Regions from separate parts of the Gracilibacillus sp. JCM 18860 genome, predicted to be linked through region 1. Evidence: a T-box and tRNA genes for the amino acid it is inferred to sense, from the RefSeq annotation. Region 1 holds a T-box; the other holds one or more tRNA genes.
The links. The T-box of region 1 lies ahead of tyrS (tyrosine--tRNA ligase). A T-box ahead of a tRNA ligase gene usually reads a tRNA of that ligase, here a tRNA-Tyr.
Positions count from the first base shown of each region.

Region 2: it has a tRNA-Tyr gene. The T-box ahead of tyrS (tyrosine--tRNA ligase) is inferred to sense a tRNA for this amino acid. The anticodon was not compared.

Region 1 is NZ_AP043868.1:1,046,509-1,058,008, forward strand. Features, by position in the region: gene ACZ5R4_RS05550 (hypothetical protein) at 12-188, opposite strand; gene ACZ5R4_RS05555 (ASCH domain-containing protein) at 301-756, opposite strand; gene ACZ5R4_RS05560 (alanine/glycine:cation symporter family protein) at 832-2,265, opposite strand; gene ACZ5R4_RS05565 (cytochrome ubiquinol oxidase subunit I) at 2,650-3,975, shown strand; gene ACZ5R4_RS05570 (cytochrome d ubiquinol oxidase subunit II) at 3,978-4,994, shown strand; gene cydS (cytochrome bd oxidase small subunit CydS family protein) at 5,013-5,099, shown strand; gene tyrS (tyrosine--tRNA ligase) at 5,130-6,404, opposite strand; T-box leader at 6,454-6,660, opposite strand; gene ACZ5R4_RS05585 (transglycosylase domain-containing protein) at 6,846-9,788, shown strand; gene ACZ5R4_RS05590 (GNAT family N-acetyltransferase) at 9,875-10,498, shown strand; gene ACZ5R4_RS05595 (CBS domain-containing protein) at 10,513-11,160, shown strand; gene ACZ5R4_RS05600 (acetoin utilization protein AcuC) at 11,157-11,500, shown strand, end outside.
Region 2 is NZ_AP043868.1:2,848,844-2,860,343, forward strand. Features, by position in the region: gene cwlD (N-acetylmuramoyl-L-alanine amidase CwlD) at 1-379, shown strand, start outside; gene ACZ5R4_RS14450 (Mrp/NBP35 family ATP-binding protein) at 460-1,506, shown strand; gene gerD (spore germination lipoprotein GerD) at 1,556-2,224, opposite strand; gene ACZ5R4_RS14460 (KinB-signaling pathway activation protein) at 2,391-2,996, shown strand; gene pdaB (polysaccharide deacetylase family sporulation protein PdaB) at 3,048-3,818, opposite strand; gene ACZ5R4_RS14470 (hypothetical protein) at 3,949-4,170, shown strand; rRNA gene ACZ5R4_RS14475 (16S ribosomal RNA) at 4,564-6,125, shown strand; tRNA gene ACZ5R4_RS14480 (tRNA-Ile) at 6,238-6,314, shown strand; tRNA gene ACZ5R4_RS14485 (tRNA-Ala) at 6,325-6,400, shown strand; rRNA gene ACZ5R4_RS14490 (23S ribosomal RNA) at 6,529-9,442, shown strand; rRNA gene rrf (5S ribosomal RNA) at 9,543-9,659, shown strand; tRNA gene ACZ5R4_RS14500 (tRNA-Asn) at 9,694-9,768, shown strand; tRNA gene ACZ5R4_RS14505 (tRNA-Thr) at 9,772-9,844, shown strand; tRNA gene ACZ5R4_RS14510 (tRNA-Glu) at 9,859-9,933, shown strand; tRNA gene ACZ5R4_RS14515 (tRNA-Val) at 10,038-10,113, shown strand; tRNA gene ACZ5R4_RS14520 (tRNA-Thr) at 10,120-10,195, shown strand; tRNA gene ACZ5R4_RS14525 (tRNA-Tyr) at 10,221-10,306, shown strand; tRNA gene ACZ5R4_RS14530 (tRNA-Gln) at 10,362-10,436, shown strand; tRNA gene ACZ5R4_RS14535 (tRNA-Lys) at 10,860-10,935, shown strand; tRNA gene ACZ5R4_RS14540 (tRNA-Ala) at 10,942-11,014, shown strand; gene ACZ5R4_RS14545 (alpha/beta fold hydrolase) at 11,092-11,500, opposite strand, start outside.

The sequences.
Region 1 (11,500 bases):
TATATACTATCTTATTTTACAAACGTACCTGCATTCAAACGTTTTTGCATTTCCGTAACCATTAAAGAGGGTTTACTAACCTTCCGATCAATAGGTGTATCTAAGTAATTTTGCAACGTACTAATAGGTTGTGGTCCGAGATACTTATCAACTTTTGTATTGATAAGCTTTTGTAATGTCCCAACCATTGTACTACCACTGATACCATATGTTACGCCAGATATGAACAGTAGCGCTATTTCGAGATAATCTTAGGGTTTGTTAGTCCACCGAAATTTTAAAAATAATAATGCCAATCCATCATTCACCTTTTACATTGACCAATTCAAACCGTTCACAAACAAGCATGATATCCTCAGAAAATTCAAGATCATATCGACTTAATTCTTCTGTAAAGAACTCTATATGAACCCTTTTCCAATAATCGTAGGTTCTATCTCCCTCTCCTTCTGCTATGGCAAATTCCTCTGACACTTGATTCATCGGCATGATTTCTACTTCTGTTGTTCTAATAATTGCCACTGGCTCGTCTTTACTGTTTAAAATAATGCTATAATCACCCACTGCTGGTAGCTTTTCCTCTTCTTTATCGTATAAAATTTTTGCTGAGCAGGTTGCTGTTTTTATACCTTCCATAACGAGCTGTGCTAAATAATCAGGGTTTCCTCCAAATTGCCAGGCTGTTACGGTATGTTGATTTTCTACTGATTTTGATAAGGTATAGTGAATCCAATAACTCTGTGCCGCTTCATTCATTTCATATTCCTTCTCTCTCTTTGTTCTAGTAAAAAAGAAGGCTTCCATTACAAAAGCCTTCTTTCTACTATACCATTATTTCGTTCCTTTTTGGTTATCCTGTGCTCCCCACCATGAGACGTTTTTCAAACCTTTAATATTTTTATAATGGAATACAGGATCTTTGCCTTCCTTTTTCTGACTAATATAATCATTAAGTACATTGATCGTTATTTTTGTTAGGAATAGGATTGCCACAAGGTTAACGACAGCCATCATTGCCATGAATAAATCTGCCATACTCCATACAATTTGGATCGAAGCTAAGGAGCCGAACATCACCATTGCTAAAACAATAAGACGATAGATTGTTAGTAATGTCTTGCTTTCTCTTAGATAGGCAATGTTTGTTTCCCCATAGTAATAATTTCCGATTACGGAACTAAACGCAAATAAGAAAATCGTTATCGCTACAAAAATGGATGCCCATTCACCTACATGTGAGCTTAGAGCGACCTGTGTCAGTTGAATACCATCCTCTGATGCTTGATAAAAGCCATCATATAACACAATGATAAATGCGGTAATACTACAAATCACGATCGTATCAAAGAAAACAGCTAATGATTGTACAAGCCCCTGCTTTACTGGGTGATTGACACCAGCAGAAGCGGCTGCATTCGGCGCACTACCCATACCAGCCTCGTTAGAAAATAACCCTCTTTTTATCCCGTACATCATAGCTGCACCCATTGTTCCACCGATAGCTTCCTCCAGTCCAAATGCATTCTTGATTATCATCATGAAAACATCAGGTAGAGCCGTAATATTTGTGATCATTACATATAAACCAACTACTATGTAGATGATTGCCATGAATGGTACAATGACTCCAGCTATAGACGCAATTCGCTTAATTCCTCCAAATATAATAATGGCAGCTAAAACGACTAGAATGATACCAGTCCAGATTGGATCAACATTGAATGCCTCATCCACAGCACCAGATATTGTATTCGCTTGCACTGCATTAAAGACAAAGCCGAATGTAATTGTAATTAAAATGGAAAATAAAATACCCATCCATTTTTGTCCTAATGCTTTTTCCATATAATAAGCTGGTCCGCCACGAAATCCGTCTCGATCAGGCACCTTATATACTTGAGCAAGTGTACTTTCCACAAATGCTGTTGCCATACCGATTAGTGCGACAACCCACATCCAAAATACAGCTCCAGGTCCACCAATAGCAACTGCTAATGCTACACCTGCTAAGTTACCAGTACCAACCCTTGAGGCGATAGAGATACTAAATGCTTGAAAGGCATTTGTTCCTCGCTTACCACTTTGCTCTACTGCCTCCTCACGAATAACCTTAAACATTTCTCCAAACAAACGAAATTGGATAAATTTTGTTCTAAGTGTAAAAAATAATCCTGCACCTATTAATAAATAAATAAGGACATAATCCCATAATATGAGGTTTCCCCATTCTACTATCTTGTTGAGTATTTCTTCTATCATACTCATTCTCCAACACCTTCCCTTCTTTTCTCTCCAATATATACCCTATTTCCATTAAAAATATCATAAAACGTCAAAAGAGAATTTTTTTCACCCATATAACATTACCAATAGACCGTTACGATTTCAATAAGAAAGAATGGTATTATTACCAAATCTTGAAAAGGGATATCTGATTTGATATCCTCACTTAAAGGTATCCTATTCAATTAAGACGTATAATATTATCTTTTAAGCTGAAAATGAATAAGAAGCACGGGAAATGAAAAGAGGTTTTTACATGTACCAAAAGCATGAGCGGAAATTAGTCATTTTACTAGTCGTCATCGCTATTCTACTAGGTATTGCACTTCTGAGAAGAATTTTAATGGGATAAAGGGAGTTTTATTCATGGATAGTGTATTTTATAGTCGCGTATTAACGGAACTAACCCTCACCTTTCATATTATCTATGCAACGATAGGAGTTGGCATTCCTCTATTCATCTTTATGGCTCAATGGATGGGGATTAAAAAGCAGGATGAGCATTATATTCTCATGGCAAGAAGGTGGACAAGAGGATATATTATTACAGTTGCTGTAGGAGTTGTCACAGGAACAGCTATTGGCTTACAGTTGAATTTGCTTTGGCCAACCTTTATGCAGCTTGCTGGTAAGGCAATTGCATTACCCTTATTTATGGAAACCTTCGCCTTCTTCTTTGAGGCTATTTTCCTTGGTATTTATTTGTATACATGGGATCGTTTTAAGGATCAGAAGAAGCATATGCTTTTATTAATTCCTGTTGCGATCGGGGCATCTTGTTCTGCTGTTTTTATCACAATGGTGAATTCTTTTATGAATGCACCTCAGGGATTTGAAATGATGAATGGTGAATTCATTAATGTTCAACCATTAGTTGCCATGTTTAATCCCGCAATGCCGACAAAGGTTGCTCATGTGCTTGCAACTGCTTATATGACAGCTGCCTTTATACTAGCTTCTATTGGTGCTTATCGCATTATCAAAGGCTCCAATCATATCTACCATAAGAAGGCCCTCTTACTAACGATAAAGGTCGGTCTCGTATTTGCCATTGCTTCTGCAATTATCGGGGATTTCTCAGGAAAATATTTAGCAGCCTACCAACCAGAAAAGCTAGCCGCTATGGAGTGGCACTTCGAAACAGAAGAAGAGGCTTCTCTTACTCTATTTGGCGTCTTAACTAATGGTGATGAGATCAAGTATTCTATTGAAATCCCTTATGCCCTAAGCATTTTGGCACATGGGAATCCAACCTCCAAAGTGCTTGGATTGGATCAATTCCCAAAGGAAGATGTTCCACCGCTCTATATACATTATCTATTTAACATTATGGTCATGATCGGCATGTTCGTTGCACTAGTTGCCCTAATCTATATCGTCGGAAATTGGCTAAGGAAGAAATTTGTTTACAAAAAATTCTTTTTATGGACACTAGTCACGACAGGGCCATTATGTATGCTCGCGATCGAGGCTGGCTGGTGGCTTGCAGAAGTAGGAAGACAGCCTTGGGTACTAAGAGGAATACTTAGAACAGAGGATGCGGCTACAACGAGTAATGATGTCGACATCATGCTATATCTCTTTATCGGCTTATACCTTCTATTAGGGATTGCGAGTGTCATTGTACTTATCCGTATGTTTAAAGCAAACCCAATCGAACGTGAATTAAGAGATCGAGAAGGTGGGGAGTAACCATGTCATATGAATTAATTGGAATATCTGTTTTGTGGCTTTTCTTATTCGGGTATATTATTATTGCTTCGATCGACTTTGGTGCAGGTTTTTTTAATGCCTATAGTTTATTAACGAGAAAAAATCATATCATCAGTAATATTATCCAAAGATATCTATCCCCTGTATGGGAGGTTACCAATGTTTTTCTTGTTTTTTTCTTTGTCGGTATCGTCGGTTTTTTCCCATCCACGGCTTATTATTATGGAACTGTTTTACTCGTACCTGCAAGCTTAGGAATTATATTACTTGCTATTAGGGGCTCGTACTATGCTTTTACGACCTACGGAAAGTTAAAGAGTCACTTTTGGACCTATTTATATGGATTTTCAGGTTTATTAATTCCTGCCTCCTTATCAATCGTTCTCACTATTTCTGAAGGAGGATTTATTGACAACACGTCAGCAGGGTTATCTCTAGATTATGTGGCACTATTTTTCAGTCCACTAACTTGGAGTATTGTCACATTAAGCTTAACCTCTGTCCTGTATATATCGGCTGTCTTTCTCACTTGGTATGCCAATGAAGCTAAGGATGAGCAGGCAACTGCATTATTAAGAAAATATGCGCTTATTTGGGCATTTCCTGCGATTATTACAGCAGGTGGAATTATAGTAGAACTCCGTGTCCATAATGAACTGCATTTTCAAAACATGCTCAATGTGTGGTGGATGTTTCTGCTATCTGGAATTTTATTTGCTGCAACTGTATATCTGATCTGGAAAAAAAGAAATTACGGGGTTGCTTTTTTGTTATTAATTGGTCAATTCTTGATCGCGTTCTTTGCTTATGGTATCTCCCATTATCCATATTTGCTTTATCCTTACCTAACTATTGCAGAGGGCTTTACAAATGAAGGAATGGCTATAGCATTAATTATCGCATTCATTGCTGGATTTTGCTTATTGTTACCTTCTTTATATCTATTACTTCGATTATTCTTATTTAACAAAAATTATGTTCAAGGAAAAATTAAGTAGTGGAAGGGGTGGTCTTACATGGATGATTTTATACATTTTTACGCTCCGTTTATCGTCATAGTGATTTCGATGATTTTTTCCTTTTGGTTTGTGAGTAAAGACTAGAGGACCTTCTAATAGAAAGTCCTCTTGCTTTTATTTATAACGAATGAGGAAATATTTCTTCTTCCCTCTTCTTATAATGGTGAATTTCTCTTCGATTCGATCTGAGGCAGAAATTTGGTGCTCTAGATCTTGGTTTCTTTCTCCATTTATATAAACTGCCCCATTCTTAATGTCCTCACGAGCTTGGCGTTTAGAGGAAGAGATTCCAGCTGTTACGAGTAAATCGACTAAACCGATCTCTTTATCTTCTATGGCGACTGAAGGCACATCCTTAAAGCCTTGTTCTATTTCAGCAGCATTGAGACTTTTTAGTTCTCCACTAAACAAAGCATCGGTAATTTTTATCGCTTGGCTCAATGCTTCTTCACCATGAACAAGTTTTGTCATCTCTTCTGCCAACCGTTTATGTGGCACCCGTTTTTCAGGCGCTGTTTCTAATTCTTGCTCAAGAGCTTTTATTTCGTCCATATCAAGGAAGGTGAAATATTTGATAAAACGAATGACATCACGGTCGTCTGTATTGATCCAGAATTGGTAAAATTCATATGGAGAAGTTTTATCAGAATCTAACCAAACCGCTCCACCTGCTGTTTTTCCAAATTTTGTGCCATCACTTTTGGTGATCAGTGGGACCGTTAATCCGAAAACCTTCGCTTCTTCTTGATTTTTTTCAGATCTAGTACGTCTTATTAGCTCCATACCTGCAGTAATATTACCCCATTGGTCACTACCACCGATTTGCAATGTGCAATTTTCTTTTTCATATAGGTTCATAAAATCAATGGATTGTAAAATCATATAACTGAATTCTGTGAATGAAATCCCATTTTCGATCCTTGAATCGACAGAGTCTTTTGCTAGCATATAATTAATCCCAAAATGTTTACCTACATCGCGCAATACTTCTATAAATGTCATAGAATGAAGCCATTCATGGTTATTCCGAGCAACGGCACTGTTTTTTCCATTGTCAAAATTAAGAATACCTGCTAGCTGTTCTTTAATCTTATCACTGAATCCTTGTACAACCTCTTCACTGTTTAACGAACGTTCTGTCGATCTCCCACTTGGATCGCCAATTAAGCCTGTTCCCCCACCGATTAATGCAATAGGGCGATGTCCAGCTTGTTGAAATCTTTTGAGCATTAGAATTGGTAGCAAATGTCCAATATGAAGACTATCAGCTGTAGGATCAAACCCACAGTAGAGGGTAACGATATTATCTTCTAAATGTTGGCGAAGTCCCTCATCATCTGTTGTTTGTTGAATTAAGTCCCTTTGTTTCAGATCATCCAAAATATGCATGTATTTCATTCCTCCTATTTTTATTCAATAAAAAAACTCCTCCCTCTAAATAAGGGACGAGATTATCGCGGTACCACCCTTGTTGCAATAAAAAAGTATTGCCACTTAACAAATATCGATGCTGGATACACCGTCTTCATCTTCATGAAGAAACTCCTGATCGTAATTCATTCCATGATTATTACTAACTTCCACCGACCGTTAGCTCTCTTCATAAGGGAATCATGTCCTTACTGCAATCAATCAACGTTTAGCTTATAAAGTTATTATTACATTTTTAGCATATATCTAAATGAAATGCAATAAAAATTTAATATTTTTATCATTTGCAAAGAAAACGTCATGATCCTCACTCATAGACACCATTCAAATCAAAAAAAGAAAGCATTTTACATTGACGATTATGCTATAATAATGATTGGGGAAATGGAGGTTTGTTGAATGAATAATAAAAACTTCTTTCATATATGCTGGCAATACATACAAAAAGGCTGGCACTCTTTTTGGGAACTTTGGAAGAAAAACAAGATTCAAAGATCTGCAAGAATAAGTTATCACATCATTTGGAATATAATGTTATTTTTTATAACTCTCGCTATCATTGGTTTCTTTTTTGTCGGTGGGCTAGGTGCAGGCTATTTTGCTTCCCTAGTGTCTGATGAGGAAATCCAAACAAAAGAGGAAATGTCTACAGCTATTTATAATTATGAAGAGACTTCTGAATTATATTTTGCCGAGAATCAATTCCTAGCAGATGTTCAAACAGATTTACAAAGGGATGAAGTCTCCTTAGACAAAGTAAGCGAATTTGTTAAGAAAGCAATTATTGCTACAGAGGACGAGTATTTCGAAACACACAATGGTGTTGTCCCGAAAGCTATTTTACGTGCTGTATTCCAAGAGGTGACGAACGCTCAGACGAAAACAGGTGGGAGTACACTTACACAACAAATTATTAAAAACCAGCTGCTAACCAATGAAGTTTCTTTTGAACGAAAAGCAAAGGAAATGTTATTAGCCTTAAGATTGGAGAAATTCTTTGAAAAAGATGAGATTCTTGAGGCCTATTTAAATATCGTACCATTTGGTAGAAATGCATCTGGTCAAAACATTGCAGGAGTACAAACAGCTGCTCAGGGAATTTTCGGTGTAAATGCGGCTGATCTTAACTTAGCACAATCTGCTTATATCGCCGGTTTGCCTCAAAGTCCTTCTTATTACACACCTTTTGTTAATAATGGTGGATTAAAGGATCAAGCTGGCTTAGAACCTGGTCTAACCAAAATGAAAACTGTATTGTCACGGATGCTAGATGCTGGTTATATTGATAAAAAGCAATATGACGAAGCAGTTAACTATGATATCGTGGCAGATTTTAAAAAACCAGAGGATTCGATGCTGGAGGAATACCCTTGGCTTGTGAAAGAATTAAAAGAGCGATCTATTGATATCCTCACTAATGTGTTAGCAGAGCAAGATGGATACACCGCTGAGGATTTAGCATCTAGTGATGTTCTTCAAGAAGAGTACCAAATTAGAGCAGAACGAGAGCTCGGAAGTAACGGTTACCGTATCCATTCTACCATCGATAAAAAGCTCTATGATGTTTTTCAACAAGTGGCGAAAAGCTATGATAATTATGGAAGAGATAAATTAGCAGTAAATGAAAATACGAATGAACCAATTATGGTAGAAAATCCTGAAACTGGTGAAATGGAACAGTTAGGACTACAGCCAGTACAAGTGGGAAGTATTTTAATTGAAAACAGTACTGGTAGAATATTAAGCTTTGTCGGTGGTCGTGACTTTGAAACATCTCAATACAATCATGCAACAGAAACGAGAAACCCTAATGGTAGTACCATGAAGCCATTAGCAGCATATGCACCAGCTATGGAATTAGGAGTTGTACAGCCAGGCTCAGTCGTCGCCGATGTTGCCAAGAACTTTAGAGGCTATAATCGACCTCCTACTAACTACACTGGAGGGTATTATGGATTAGTTTCTGTAAGGGAAGCATTATACAAATCTCATAACATTTCAGCATTGCAGGTTTATGACAAAATCTTAGATCAAAATCCAGCCAAGCTATTTTTAGATAAGATGGGCTTTGACGGATTAACAGAGGTTCAAGGACATAGTGATTATGAAAATCTCTCCTTAACACTAGGTAGTCCCTACAATGGGGTTACTGTCGAGGAGAATGTCAATGCTTATGCTACATTTGGAAACATGGGAAATTTCGTGGATGCTTACATGATTGAAAAAATTGAAACAAAAGATGGCAAGGTTGTATATGAACATAAAGGTGAATCAGAAGAAGTCTTTAGCCCTCAAACAAGCTATTTGACCATTGATATGATGCGTGACGTATTAACTCGTGGTACAGGTACAGCAGCTAGAGCAACTTTAACTAACAAAAGTGTGGACTGGGCCGGAAAGACGGGTACGTCAAACGACTTCCAAGATACATGGTTTGTAGCAACGAATCCGAATGTAACGATCGGTACATGGATGGGCTATGACTATAACCAGCAGTTAGATTCGCAAGGTTATAGTAGTCGAAATAATATCTTTTGGGGCAAGCTTGTCAATGCGGCTACGGAGGTTCGTCCTGAATTAATGGCGCCATCCCAATCATTTGAACGACCTGATGGTATTGTTTCTAGAAGCTATTGTGCAACATCAGGAGATCTGCCATCAGATGTATGTAAAGATTTAGGTCTTGTCCGAACGGATATTTACAATGCGAAATACGTACCTACTGAAAAGGATAACAGTTTAATTCGCGAAAATTATGTAATGGTTGGTGACAAGGCTGTACTAGCAAGTGATAAGACACCAAGTGAATTTACGAAAGAGGAAGGTGCCATTTTTAACCCTGAATGGTTGAAAGAAAAGGGTTATGACAAATTATCAAATATCAAGCAATTGATACCTAGAAACGCATCTGGTGGATGGTTAAAACTAACCTTCCCTAATAGTGGAACGTTAAAAACAAATGGGGAAAATCCTAACCCACCATCTACACTTCAGGTTTCAGGTCAAACATTAAAGTGGAATGACTCAAGTAGCAGTGACGTTGTTGGCTACCGAATTTATCGCTCAAGTAGCTCCAGTGATAAATTTCAACGGGTTGGTAGCACAACGTCCACTAGCTTTAAAGTTCCTGATAATAATGCGGTATATCACATACGAGCAGTTGATTATTCAGGTCTAGAATCACGACCATCTAAAAGTGTCGTCTATGGTGATACGAAAGTGGAAGAAAAGAAGAAAAAAGAAGAAGGAAAAAGTGAAAAAGAGACAAGCTCTTCAAAGGATGTAAAGAAAGAAGAGAAAAAAGAATCTGCGAAAAAAGAAGACAAGAAACAAGAAGAATGATCCATCCTGCCCCTGATCGACTTTTGATGATCAGGGGTTTCTTTTGTATAATAAAGGTACTAGAGTACAAAGAGGTGATACTTCCATTGATCCATTCCAAAAAAACATTCTCCAGCCATTTATCAACATCATTAGGAGAAATTCAGCTAAAAGGACCAATGACAGAAGAAGAATTGAAGCAATACCCATTGCATTCACGACTTGATTCCTTTCGTAGGGCTAATCAACAGCATCAAGCACTCATCGAAATTGCTAATCTTGAGGAAGGCCGAGTGAACGTTGCCATATCGGAAAAAGTAATTATTGGTTATGTGACATTTTTACACCCCGACCCTATTGAAAGATGGTCTACCTTTTATATGGAAAATTTATTAGAATTAGGAGCGATTGAAATAGCTCCTTCTTATCGTGGAATAGGATTGGGATCCAAGCTAATTGAGCTATCTGTTACTGATCCATTTATGGAAAATTACATCATTATTTCCACAGAATATTATTGGCATTGGGATTTGAACAATTCAAAGCTAAGTGTGTGGGATTATCGTAAGATTATGGAAAAAATGATGTTTGCTGGTGGGCTAACCCCGGCCCCTACTAATGATCCAGAAATCATGGCACATCCTGCCAACTGTTTAATGGTTCGTATTGGAAAAAACGTAAGAGAAAAAGATAGGAAGCTATTCGATCAATTAAGATTTTTAAATGCATAGAAAGGATGGTAGCCATGTTTGTCCAAGAAATTATGAAGAAAAAGGTAATCAGTCTCAAGAAGCATAATACCATTGCAGATGCATTGTCTTTATTACACAAGCATCACATTCGTCATATTCCAATCGTAGATGACGATCAACATTTGATAGGAATCGTATCAGATCGTGATATCCGTGATGCTAGTCCCTCTATACTTGACTCTGAGATTAATCAAGCATTATTAGACCACACCATTGATCAAATTATGTCATCACCTGTTGTTACCACACACCCTGATGAACTGTTTGAAGAGGTGGCAAATATTTTTTACGAAAAGGAATTTGCGTGTGTCCCAGTTGTCCATCAAAAGAAATTAATTGGAATGGTCACAGAAAAAGACTTGCTCTATGCCTTTATACAATTAACCGGAACACAAGGACCAAGTACACGTTTAGAAATAAGGGTACCGGATCGAGTGGGTATACTTTCAGATGTAAGCACTTTCTTCTCCAAGCGCAATATTAAAATTGTTTCTGTGTACACCTATCCTACTCCACAGCAATCGGGCTTTAAAATACTGGTGTTTCGGATTCAAACAATGAACCCAATGAATATGATCCATGATATCAAACAGAGTAAGGAATTTGAAGTTGTGACACCAATGAGGGAGGATAACGAATGAACGCTTGTAAGGCAGCATTTGTTTACTCAGATGATTTTCTAGCCTATTCTTTCCATGAAAATCATCCCTTTAATCAAAAGAGAATTCTCTTGACCAAAAAATTATTAGAAAATCACCATGCCCTTACTATAGATCAAGTGATTACTCCTCCTGTGGCAGAGGAAGAAGACATTTTATCCATTCATTCTCCAGAATATATCCATGCAGTGAAACATGCTAGTAAACTCGAGCCTGTAGCTAATCAAGAGATTTATGGAATAGGGACAACAGATACCCCTATGTTTCAGAATATGTATGATGCCGCTAGACGAATAGTTGGTGGTAGTATAGAAGCTGCTAA
Region 2 (11,500 bases), 1.8 Mb from region 1:
GCGCCGTGTTCAATTTATTAGTGATAAAAATGCCGATTTTTTCTTAAGCATTCATTTAAATGCACTTGGTGACAGACAGTGGAAGGGTGCCCAGACCTTTTATTACCCGGGAAAAGATCAAAATGAAAAGCTGGCAAAGGCTATTCAAGCAGAAATTATTCGCAACCTAGAAAATACAAATCGTGTAGCTCTTCCTATCCATCAAATTTTTGTTTTGAAATATGCAAAAGCACCTGGTGCGCTTGTTGAGATTGGTTTTTTGTCCAATGAAGAGGAGCTTGGATTACTGAAATCAGATGATTATCAACGTAAGATGGCGGCAAGTATTTATAAAGGGATTTTAAATTACATTACAGGGAAGGAAGAAGAAAATCCATAATGCGTCCTGCTTAGAATTGAAGAAATTTGTGTTATACTAGCAGATAGGAGTACACAAGAATACAATCGAGGTGACCTATTTTGCTTTCGGAACAAAAGGTAAGAGAATTACTGCACAATATGAAGGATCCGTTTTTACATAAAACGTTCAAAGAGACAGATGGTATAGAAGAAATCACGATTAAGCCTGATAAGAATCATGTCAGTGTTAAATTAGCGATTGCGAAAACGAATACAGCAGAGCAGATGCAATTACAGCAAGAGCTTGTAGGGGCATTGAAGAATCTAGGTGCTGCGACAGTTGGATTAAGATTTTCTTCCTTACCAGAGGAAGTGATTAAGAAATATCAACCGACATCTGAGGATAAGCCTGGACTATTAAGTGAAAGCTCTACGACAAAATTTTTAGCGATCGCGAGTGGTAAAGGCGGAGTTGGTAAATCAACCGTAACTGTAAATACAGCTGTTGCTTTGGCGCGATTAGGAAACAAAGTCGGGATTATTGATGCTGATATTTATGGCTTTAGTGTTCCTGATATGATGGGTGTGGAAGAACGTCCGAAATTAAAAGGGAATAAAATTATTCCAGTAGAACGTTTTGGTGTCAAGGTAATGTCGATGGGATTTTTTGTGGAAGATAATTCCCCTGTTATCTGGCGTGGTCCTAGACTAGGGAAAATGCTAGCAAGCTTTTTTAAAGAGGTGGAGTGGGGAGAATTAGATTATTTATTATTAGATCTGCCTCCTGGAACTGGTGATGTGGCACTTGATGTTCACAATATGATACCAAGCTCGAAGGAGATTATTGTAACCACTCCTCATCCAACGGCAGCATTTGTAGCAGCGAGAGCAGGACAAATGGCGATTAATACGGATCATGAGCTGCTTGGTGTTGTGGAAAACATGTCCTTTTACGTGAGTAAGAAAACAGGCGAAAAGGAATATGTCTTTGGAAAAGGTGGAGGAGACAAGCTAGCGGAAGTTTTAGACACAAATGTAATAGGGCGCCTATCACTTCAACAGCCTTATGAAGAAGAAGGAATATTTGCCCCTTCTGTTTATCAGGAGGATCACCCTAATGGTCAAGAATATTTGTCCATTGCTAAGCAAATTATTGAACGTCTATAAATATTTACAAAAGGAGCATGCTCGGGCTGAGGGCATGCTCCCTTTGTTCCTACGCTCCTCCTCCTCCGCCACCTTGGTTGCCTTGTTCTCCCTGTCCGCCTTGCTGTTGCTGTCCACCTCCGGACTCTCCTTGTCCTCCAGATTGGGATTGTCCTCCTTCGCTAGGCTTCATTTCCTTCGCTGCATTTAATAACAATTCAGAGATTTTGGCTTGGAACATAGGGGAGCTGAACATTTCCTCCATAACCTTTTCCAGATGAGAGCGAAACTTTTGTCCTGTCAGAACGGTTAATGTTTGATCTTCCATTTCGGGATTGCTCAGTATTTCGATAAATTTTTTCTGGAATTCTGGATCACTCATTAAGGTCTTCATCACTTTCTCTTGTTGATCTTGTAGAGCGAGTGAAAAGGACTCAACAAATTTTGGATCCTGGAACATCTTTGTCCAGAACTCCTTCCCTTTGTCTGAAGTTAAGGCTTCTTGTACTGTTTGCTGTACTACCTTTGCATCAATGACATAGGTTTTTTGCATATCGTCACTAGATAATACCTCTGTTATGGCTTTTTTTCCTTCATCTGTTTTCAAAATATCAGCCACCATTTTCTTAGTGCCCTCATAATCACCCTCTTCCTTGCCCTGGGTATTGCCACCACCACCGCAGGCGCTAAGGAATAGCAGTGAAAGTATCGTTAGGATAAAAAACTTTGATAAATTCATTAGACCGCTACCTTTCTTTCCATATATCTCAAGTCGTTTTTTGAAATTTCTATGTACTCCTAATATGGGGTCTTTTTAAAATTAATATGTATTATAAAGCGAAAAAAAATAGGGTTCATGGTAAAATATCTAAAGAATAGGAAGTAAAGAATTAGGGGGATTTATTTTGAAAAGTCGTAATGTCGTACGATTGTTTTTTTCTACCTTGCTTTTAGGAGGAATTTCGACATTAATCACAAGTTTCTTTGTAAAAAGTGATGCTTATATTAAGTTCTTAAGCCCTTTCGATTGGTTTGAATTATTGGGTTTGTTGATCTTCTTCTTAGCTTTGGGCTTTGTTTTTAGTTTAGTTAGTCAAATGGGTTTTTTTGCCTATTTAACCGTAAATCAGTTTGCTTTAGGTATCTTTCGTGGATTTTGGCCAACTATACAAATAGGCCTGATTTTGTTTACATTATTTGATTTAGTCTACTTCCGTTATAAATCGGTGGAGGATGGCACGATTACACCATTCTTGTTAACTGCAATCGCGTTGTTGGTTTATAGTATTGTCATCGCTCGAATCAAAGCAAAGGAAACGAACCAAAGGGCTTTTATTCCAGCTTTGTTTTTCATGGTTGTCATTACATCAATAGAGTGGGTTCCGGGACTGAGAACCAATGGAGGAGACTATGCTTGGTTAATGATCGTTCCATTAATTATCTGTAATACATATCAATTATTAATCCTTCACCGACTAACCGAAAAAACAAAAGCTACAAAGGGACGTTAAAAAAACGCATTCGCTTACAATACGAGCGAATGCGTTATTAATTTCATGAGTTTACTTATTACTTTTCAATTCACTTTGAGAACCATCTGCATTGGTAATCAATTGAGAGATCGTCACTATATCAAGATTTTTATTTTTTAACTCTGGTATGATAGCCTCTAAAGCCTTATCTGTTTGTTTGACGGAATCTGATGCATGCAATAAAACAATATCCCCTTTTTCTGTGTTTTTCAGTACATGATCCGTAATGGCTTTTGTACCAGGATTTTTCCAGTCGTTGGGGTTCACGCTCCAATGAATGACTTTCATCCCTTGATTTTCTGCGATCGATAGGATTGCTTTATTAATATGTCCATTAGGTGGACGTAATAAGTAGACATCCTCATAACCGAGCTTTGTAAAAGTTTCCTTTGCTTTAGCTATATCACTTCTTACTTGTTCTTCCTCTTGCTCGAGATACGACTTGTACTGATATCCCAGCATCCCTATTTCATGCTTGTCCTCTGCAATTTTCTCCAGTAGGTCTGGATGACGCTCAGCCCATTCCCCACTAACGAAAAAGGTGGCTAATGCTTCTTTTGCTTTTAATTGCTCCAAGATTGGCTCCACTTGCTCTGTTCCATAGCTAATATTAAACGTTAAAGCAACAGATGCGTGCTTTTTATTCCCAGCACTTAGAGCTTTTGGCTCGTCTTGATTAGAGAAAACGGTAAAGGAATAATTAGATTCTAAAAATAAAAAAAGGGCAACAAAAAAAGCAATTGGCACAATGAAAAGAAGCTTTTTACTTTTTTTCATGTCTACTACATATAATTTTCTCATTTATATCCCCCGATTTTATTAGGCTTGTTCTATATGTATGAGCTTGTTCTTAAAATATGCTGTCTAATAATGTTTATTTTTGAAAAAAAGTAGGAATATATATAGTAATAGAAGGTAGGAGTGAACAATTATGTTGGGATTATTGATAAATGAAAAAGAACAAACGGAATTACAATATGTAATAAAGAGAGAATTAGAAGAATTGTTACTAGACCTAGAAGATCACCGTATCGATCAAATGGTGAAACAAAACATGCATGAAAGGTACAAGGTGCTATTTCAATTATATAGAAGAGTTGCATCTCAAGAAGAGATTCAAAAATATATTCCGAAAAGAATTAAGATAGAATGAGTGAGTCTGGTATGGGAAGTGGCCTTGAAATTTAAATGTTAAGATAAAGATCTTGTTTCTATTACGGAGATACGAGGTCTTTATCTGTTTTTAAAGAGAAATTTCTAAATTAAAAATAATACTTGTTTAGCAGGTCAATATGTGATATATTAAGTCTTGTCGTCAAAATGATGGAACACTTCTTTATCGTAGTTTCGCACTTTTTACATGTCTTATAAAAAGAATAAAAAAAGTTGTTGACAACCATATTGAAGCGTGATATATTATATTTCGTCGCAAAAAACGACATAAGATATTGATCATTGAAAACTGAACAAAACAACCAGTACAAAAAAGTAAGAACATGCTAGCTTTAAGCGAGCTTGATCAACACAAGCACTTCGGTGCATCTATTTTATGGAGAGTTTGATCTTGGCTCAGGACGAACGCTGGCGGCGTGCCTAATACATGCAAGTCGAGCGCGGGAAGCTGACTGAATCCTTCGGGAGGACGTGAGTGGAACGAGCGGCGGACGGGTGAGTAACACGTGGGCAACCTGCCTGTAAGACTGGGATAACTCCGGGAAACCGGGGCTAATACCGGATAGTACTTTAGTTCATAGGAACCGAAGTGGAAAGGTGGCGTAAGCTACCACTTACAGATGGGCCCGCGGTGCATTAGCTAGTTGGTGAGGTAACGGCTCACCAAGGCAACGATGCATAGCCGACCTGAGAGGGTGATCGGCCACACTGGGACTGAGACACGGCCCAGACTCCTACGGGAGGCAGCAGTAGGGAATCTTCCGCAATGGACGAAAGTCTGACGGAGCAACGCCGCGTGAACGAAGAAGGTTTTCGGATCGTAAAGTTCTGTTGTTAGGGAAGAACAAGTACCGTTCGAATAGGGCGGTACCTTGACGGTACCTATCGAGGAAGCCCCGGCTAACTACGTGCCAGCAGCCGCGGTAATACGTAGGGGGCAAGCGTTGTCCGGAATTATTGGGCGTAAAGCGCGCGTAGGCGGTTTCTTAAGTCTGATGTGAAATCTTGCGGCTCAACCGCAAGCGGTCATTGGAAACTGGGGAACTTGAGTACAGAAGAGGAGAGCGGAATTCCACGTGTAGCGGTGAAATGCGTAGAGATGTGGAGGAACACCAGTGGCGAAGGCGGCTCTCTGGTCTGTAACTGACGCTGAGGTGCGAAAGCGTGGGGAGCGAACAGGATTAGATACCCTGGTAGTCCACGCCGTAAACGATGAGTGCTAGGTGTTAGGGGGTTTCCGCCCCTTAGTGCTGCAGTTAACGCATTAAGCACTCCGCCTGGGGAGTACGGCCGCAAGGCTGAAACTCAAAAGAATTGACGGGGGCCCGCACAAGCGGTGGAGCATGTGGTTTAATTCGAAGCAACGCGAAGAACCTTACCAGGTCTTGACATCTTCGGATGTCCCTAGAGATAGGGAGTTCCCTTCGGGGACCGAATGACAGGTGGTGCATGGTTGTCGTCAGCTCGTGTCGTGAGATGTTGGGTTAAGTCCCGCAACGAGCGCAACCCTTGATCTTAGTTGCCAGCATTGAGTTGGGCACTCTAAGGTGACTGCCGGTGACAAACCGGAGGAAGGTGGGGATGACGTCAAATCATCATGCCCCTTATGACCTGGGCTACACACGTGCTACAATGGATGGTACAAAGGGCAGCGAAGCCGTGAGGTGAAGCCAATCCCATAAAACCATTCTCAGTTCGGATTGTAGGCTGCAACTCGCCTACATGAAGCCGGAATCGCTAGTAATCGCGGATCAGCATGCCGCGGTGAATACGTTCCCGGGCCTTGTACACACCGCCCGTCACACCACGAGAGTTGGCAACACCCGAAGTCGGTGGGGTAACCTTTGGAGCCAGCCGCCGAAGGTGGGGCCAATGATTGGGGTGAAGTCGTAACAAGGTAGCCGTATCGGAAGGTGCGGCTGGATCACCTCCTTTCTAAGGATATAAGGAAATGATCTATTAGCGTAGATCATCATAGATTGTACTTGGTTGTTTGGTTCAGTTTTGAGTGATTAATATAACCTCATATTTCATTCACCTTTAGAATGGGCCTGTAGCTCAGCTGGTTAGAGCGCACGCCTGATAAGCGTGAGGTCGGTGGTTCAAGTCCACTCAGGCCCACCATTCTAATCTTGGGGCCTTAGCTCAGCTGGGAGAGCGCCTGCTTTGCACGCAGGAGGTCAGCGGTTCGATCCCGCTAGGCTCCACCATAAAAACATGTACCTTGAAAACTAGATAAGAAGAAATCAGGACGTGAAGGCATCAATAGGCGCCAACACGAAACTGATGACAAGACATCAAATAAAACCAACGACTTTTTCATCTGAAGCATGAGTATAGTTAAGTGAAAAAGGGCGCACGGTGGATGCCTTGGCACTAGGAGCCGAAGAAGGACGGGACAAACACCGATATGTCTCGGGGAGCTGTACGTAAGCATTGATCCGAGAATTTCCGAATGGGGAAACCCTCTACTCGTCATGGAGTAGAACCTCTATCTGAATCCATAGGATAGAGGAGGCAGACCCGGGGAACTGAAACATCTCATTACCCGGAGGAAGAGAAAGCAAACGCGATTTCCCGAGTAGCGGCGAGCGAAACGGAATTAGCCCAAACCAAAAAGCTTGCTTTTTGGGGTTGTAGGACACTCTATACGGAGTTACCAAGAAATACGTTAGACGAATCGATCTGGAAAGGTCAGCCACAGCGGGTAACAGCCCTGTAGTCGAAAGCGTGTTTCCTCCAGAGTGGATCCTGAGTACGGCGGAACACGTGAAATTCCGTCGGAATCCGGGAGGACCATCTCCCAAGGCTAAATACTCCCTAGTGACCGATAGTGAACCAGTACCGTGAGGGAAAGGTGAAAAGCACCCCGGGAGGGGAGTGAAAGAGAACCTGAAACCGTGTGCCTACAAGTAGTCGAAGCCCTTTTATGGGTGACGGCGTACCTTTTGTAGAATGGACCGGCGAGTTACGATCTCCTGCAAGGTTAAGTGGAAGACACGGAGCCGCAGCGAAAGCGAGTCTGAATAGGGCGAGATAGTAGGGGGTCGTAGACCCGAAACCGTGTGATCTACCCATGTCCAGGGTGAAGGTCAGGTAACACTGACTGGAGGCCCGAACCCACGTACGTTGAAAAGTGCGGGGATGAGGTGTGGGTAGGGGTGAAATGCCAATCGAACACGGAGATAGCTGGTTCTCTCCGAAATAGCTTTAGGGCTAGCCTCAAGGGATGTATGTTGGAGGTAGAGCACTGATTGGACTAGGGGCCCTCACCGGGTTACCGAATTCAGTCAAACTCCGAATGCCAATCATATTACCTTGGGAGTCAGACTATGGGTGATAAGGTTCATAGTCGAAAGGGAAACAGCCCAGACCGTCAGCTAAGGTCCCCAAGTATACGTTAAGTGGAAAAGGATGTGGCGTTGCTTAGACAACCAGGATGTTGGCTTAGAAGCAGCCATCATTTAAAGAGTGCGTAATAGCTCACTGGTCGAGTGACGCTGCGCCGAAAATGTACCGGGGCTAAACGTATCACCGAAGCTACGGATTGTTCTACGAACAATGGTAGGAGAGCGTTCTAAGTGCAGTGAAGTCAGACCGTGAGGACTGGTGGAGCGCTTAGAAGTGAGAATGCCGGTATGAGTAGCGAAATAGAAGTGAGAATCTTCTACACCGAATGCCTAAGGTTTCCTGAGGAAGGCTCGTCCGCTCAGGGTTAGTCGGGGCCTAAGCCGAGGCCGAAAGGCGTAGGCGATGGACAACAGGTGGATATTCCTGTACCACCCAATTCCGTTTGAGTGATGGGGGGACGCAGTAGGATAAGGAAAGCGCACGACTGGACGTGTGCGTCGAAGCAGTGAGTGAGTCAGATAGGCAAATCCGTCTGGCAATCACAAGCTGTGATCGGGAGGGAAAATGAGTACCGAAGTTCCGGATTTCACACTGCCAAGAAAAGCCTCTAGCAAGGAAAAGGGTGCCCGTACCGCAAACCGACACAGGTAGGCGAGGAGAGAATCCTAAGGTGATCGGGAGAACTCTCGTTAAGGAACTCGGCAAAATGACCCCGTAACTTCGGGAGAAGGGGTGCTTACTTACGAGTAAGCCGCAGTGAAAAGGCCCAAGCGACTGTTTAGCAAAAACACAGGTCTCTGCGAAGCCGAAAGGCGAAGTATAGGGGCTGACACCTGCCCGGTGCTGGAAGGTTAAGGGGATGCGTTAGCATTAGCGAAGCGTTGAACTGAAGCCCCAGTAAACGGCGGCCGTAACTATAACGGTCCTAAGGTAGCGAAATTCCTTGTCGGGTAAGTTCCGACCCGCACGAAAGGTGCAACGACTTGGGCACTGTCTCAACGAGAGACCCGGTGAAATTATACTATGCGTGAAGATGCGCATTACCCGCGACAGGACGGAAAGACCCCGTGGAGCTTTACTGTAGCCTGATATGGAATGTTTGTACAGCTTGTACAGGATAGGTGGGAGCCTTGGAAACGTGAGCGCTAGCTTACGTGGAGGCGCCGGTGGGATACCACCCTGGCTGTATGAACCTTCTAACCCAGAACCGTGATCCGGTTCGGAGACAGTGTCAGGTGGGCAGTTTGACTGGGGCGGTCGCCTCCTAAAGAGTAACGGAGGCGCCCAAAGGTTCCCTCAGAATGGTTGGAAATCATTCGAAGAGTGTAAAGGCAGAAGGGAGCTTGACTGCGAGACCTACAAGTCGAGCAGGGACGAAAGTCGGGCTTAGTGATCCGGCGGTACCGAATGGAAGGGCCGTCGCTCAACGGATAAAAGCTACCCCGGGGATAACAGGCTTATCTCCCCCAAGAGTCCACATCGACGGGGAGGTTTGGCACCTCGATGTCGGCTCATCGCATCCTGGGGCTGTAGTCGGTCCCAAGGGTTGGGCTGTTCGCCCATTAAAGCGGTACGCGAGCTGGGTTCAGAACGTCGTGAGACAGTTCGGTCCCTATCCGTCGTGGGCGTTGGAAGTTTGAGAGGAGCTGTCCTTAGTACGAGAGGACCGGGATGGACACACCGCTGGTGCACCAGTTGTTCCGCCAGGAGCATCGCTGGGTAGCTACGTGTGGAAGGGATAAGTGCTGAAAGCATCTAAGCATGAAGCCCCCCTCAAGATGAGACTTCCCCACACTTTAAGTGAGTAAGATCCCTCAGAGACGATGAGGTAGATAGGTTCGAGGTGGAAGCATGGTGACATGTGGAGCTGACGAATACTAATCGATCGAGGACTTATCTATACGTTCTTTGGATGAAAAACCGATGGTTTGTCTACTTCTTATCTAGTTTTGATGGTATAGTTTCTCCCATCTTAATAAGGATTAGCTTATATCCACCAAGTCTGGTGGCGATAGCGGAGAGGTCACACCTGTTCCCATACCGAACACAGTAGTTAAGCTCTCCAGCGCCCATGGTAGTTGGGGCTCACGCCCCTGCAAGAGTAGGACGCTGCCAGGCAAAGCTTTGAGAAGCAACAGAAGTAAATGTTTATTCCACAGTAGCTCAGTGGTAGAGCAATCGGCTGTTAACCGATCGGTCGTAGGTTCGAATCCTACCTGTGGAGCCACTTGCTTCCATAGCTCAGTCGGTAGAGCACTTCCATGGTAAGGAAGGGGTCGTCGGTTCAAGTCCGGCTGGAAGCTCTCCTAGATTTACTGGCCCGTTGGTCAAGTGGTTAAGACACCGCCCTTTCACGGCGGTAACACGGGTTCGAATCCCGTACGGGTCACCATAATAACCACAGAAATCATTAGTTATTGCTACTTTATATTAAGGATGGCATGCTAAGATCGCGACGTCCTGTCGCAACGCATGCACTTGCACATCCTGTGCGGCGGAGGATTAGCTCAGCTGGGAGAGCACTTGCCTTACAAGCAAGGGGTCGCAGGTTCGAGCCCTGCATCCTCCACCATGTTATGCCGGTCTAGCTCAATTGGTAGAGCAACTGACTTGTAATCAGTAGGTTGGGGGTTCAAGTCCTCTGGCCGGCACCACTGGAACTAGATCATAATTTTATTTGGAGGGATAGCGAAGTTGGCCAAACGCGGCGGACTGTAAATCCGCTCCCATCGGGTTCGTAGGTTCGAGTCCTACTCCCTCCACCATTTATTATGTATAAATTTAGATCAGGCGTGTATACTATCGATATACGTTTTTTGTTGGGCTATAGCCAAGCGGTAAGGCAACGGTTTTTGGTACCGTCATGCGCTGGTTCGAATCCAGCTAGCCCAGCCATTCTTTTTTCTACATATAAAATTTAGGGTTAAATGCATATAAACTATAACAATTAGAATGAAACTATGGGATAGAAGCCATTAGCTCAGTATGATTGAGGAAGAGAAATATTTTAAAAAGAGCCATTAGCTCAGTTGGTAGAGCAACGAGCAATACTTCTACCGAATAAACTACGAGTAACCCCGAAGCATTAATCATCATCGAATAAACTAGAAGATGCAGGGGTTAACATAATGAACGCTCTTTGAATTAGGGAGAAAATTATTTTAACGAGCCATTAGCTCAGTTGGTAGAGCAACGAGCAATACTTCTACCGAATAAACTACGAGTAACCCCGAAGCATTAATCATCATCGAATAAACTAGAAGATGCAGGGGTTAACATAATGAACGCTCTTTGAATTAGGGAGAAAATTATTTTAACGAGCCATTAGCTCAGTTGGTAGAGCATCTGACTTTTAATCAGAGGGTCGGAGGTTCGAATCCTCCATGGCTCACCATTTTTAGGGGCCTTAGCTCAGCTGGGAGAGCGCCTGCTTTGCACGCAGGAGGTCAGCGGTTCGATCCCGCTAGGCTCCATTTTTATTTTGTCAAAGACGGAAACCGAACTATGATTTTAAAATAGTTCGGTTTTTGCTGTATAATAGAGAATTGCTTCAGTTGTTTTTATCTATATTTTCCTTCCATTCTTCGAATTGCTTAGCCATATCCTTAGCACGAGTCCAGTGTAAATAATGATGTCCCTCTAGTGTGATGACCTTACTGGAATGATGATCATGTAACTGTTCCTTATAAAATGTTTCTAGTGATTTCCTTCCCTGTGACTCTTCTTTCGTTGTGAAAACTAAGACAGGAATTGTAGGTGGAAAAGTCATATTCTTCGTTTTCTGTACATTGTTTCCTATTTGATTAGCTTCTTCAACAATATTTTCATTATAGCCTTTCCAAGCTGAAATGGCTTTTGTCATTTTTAAGTTTTCCTCTGTATATGTTCCTTTTTCCGCTATTGGTAAAAAATCATCTGGATTCACCATTGTAACAAGTCGTCCAATCCCTGTTGGTGCT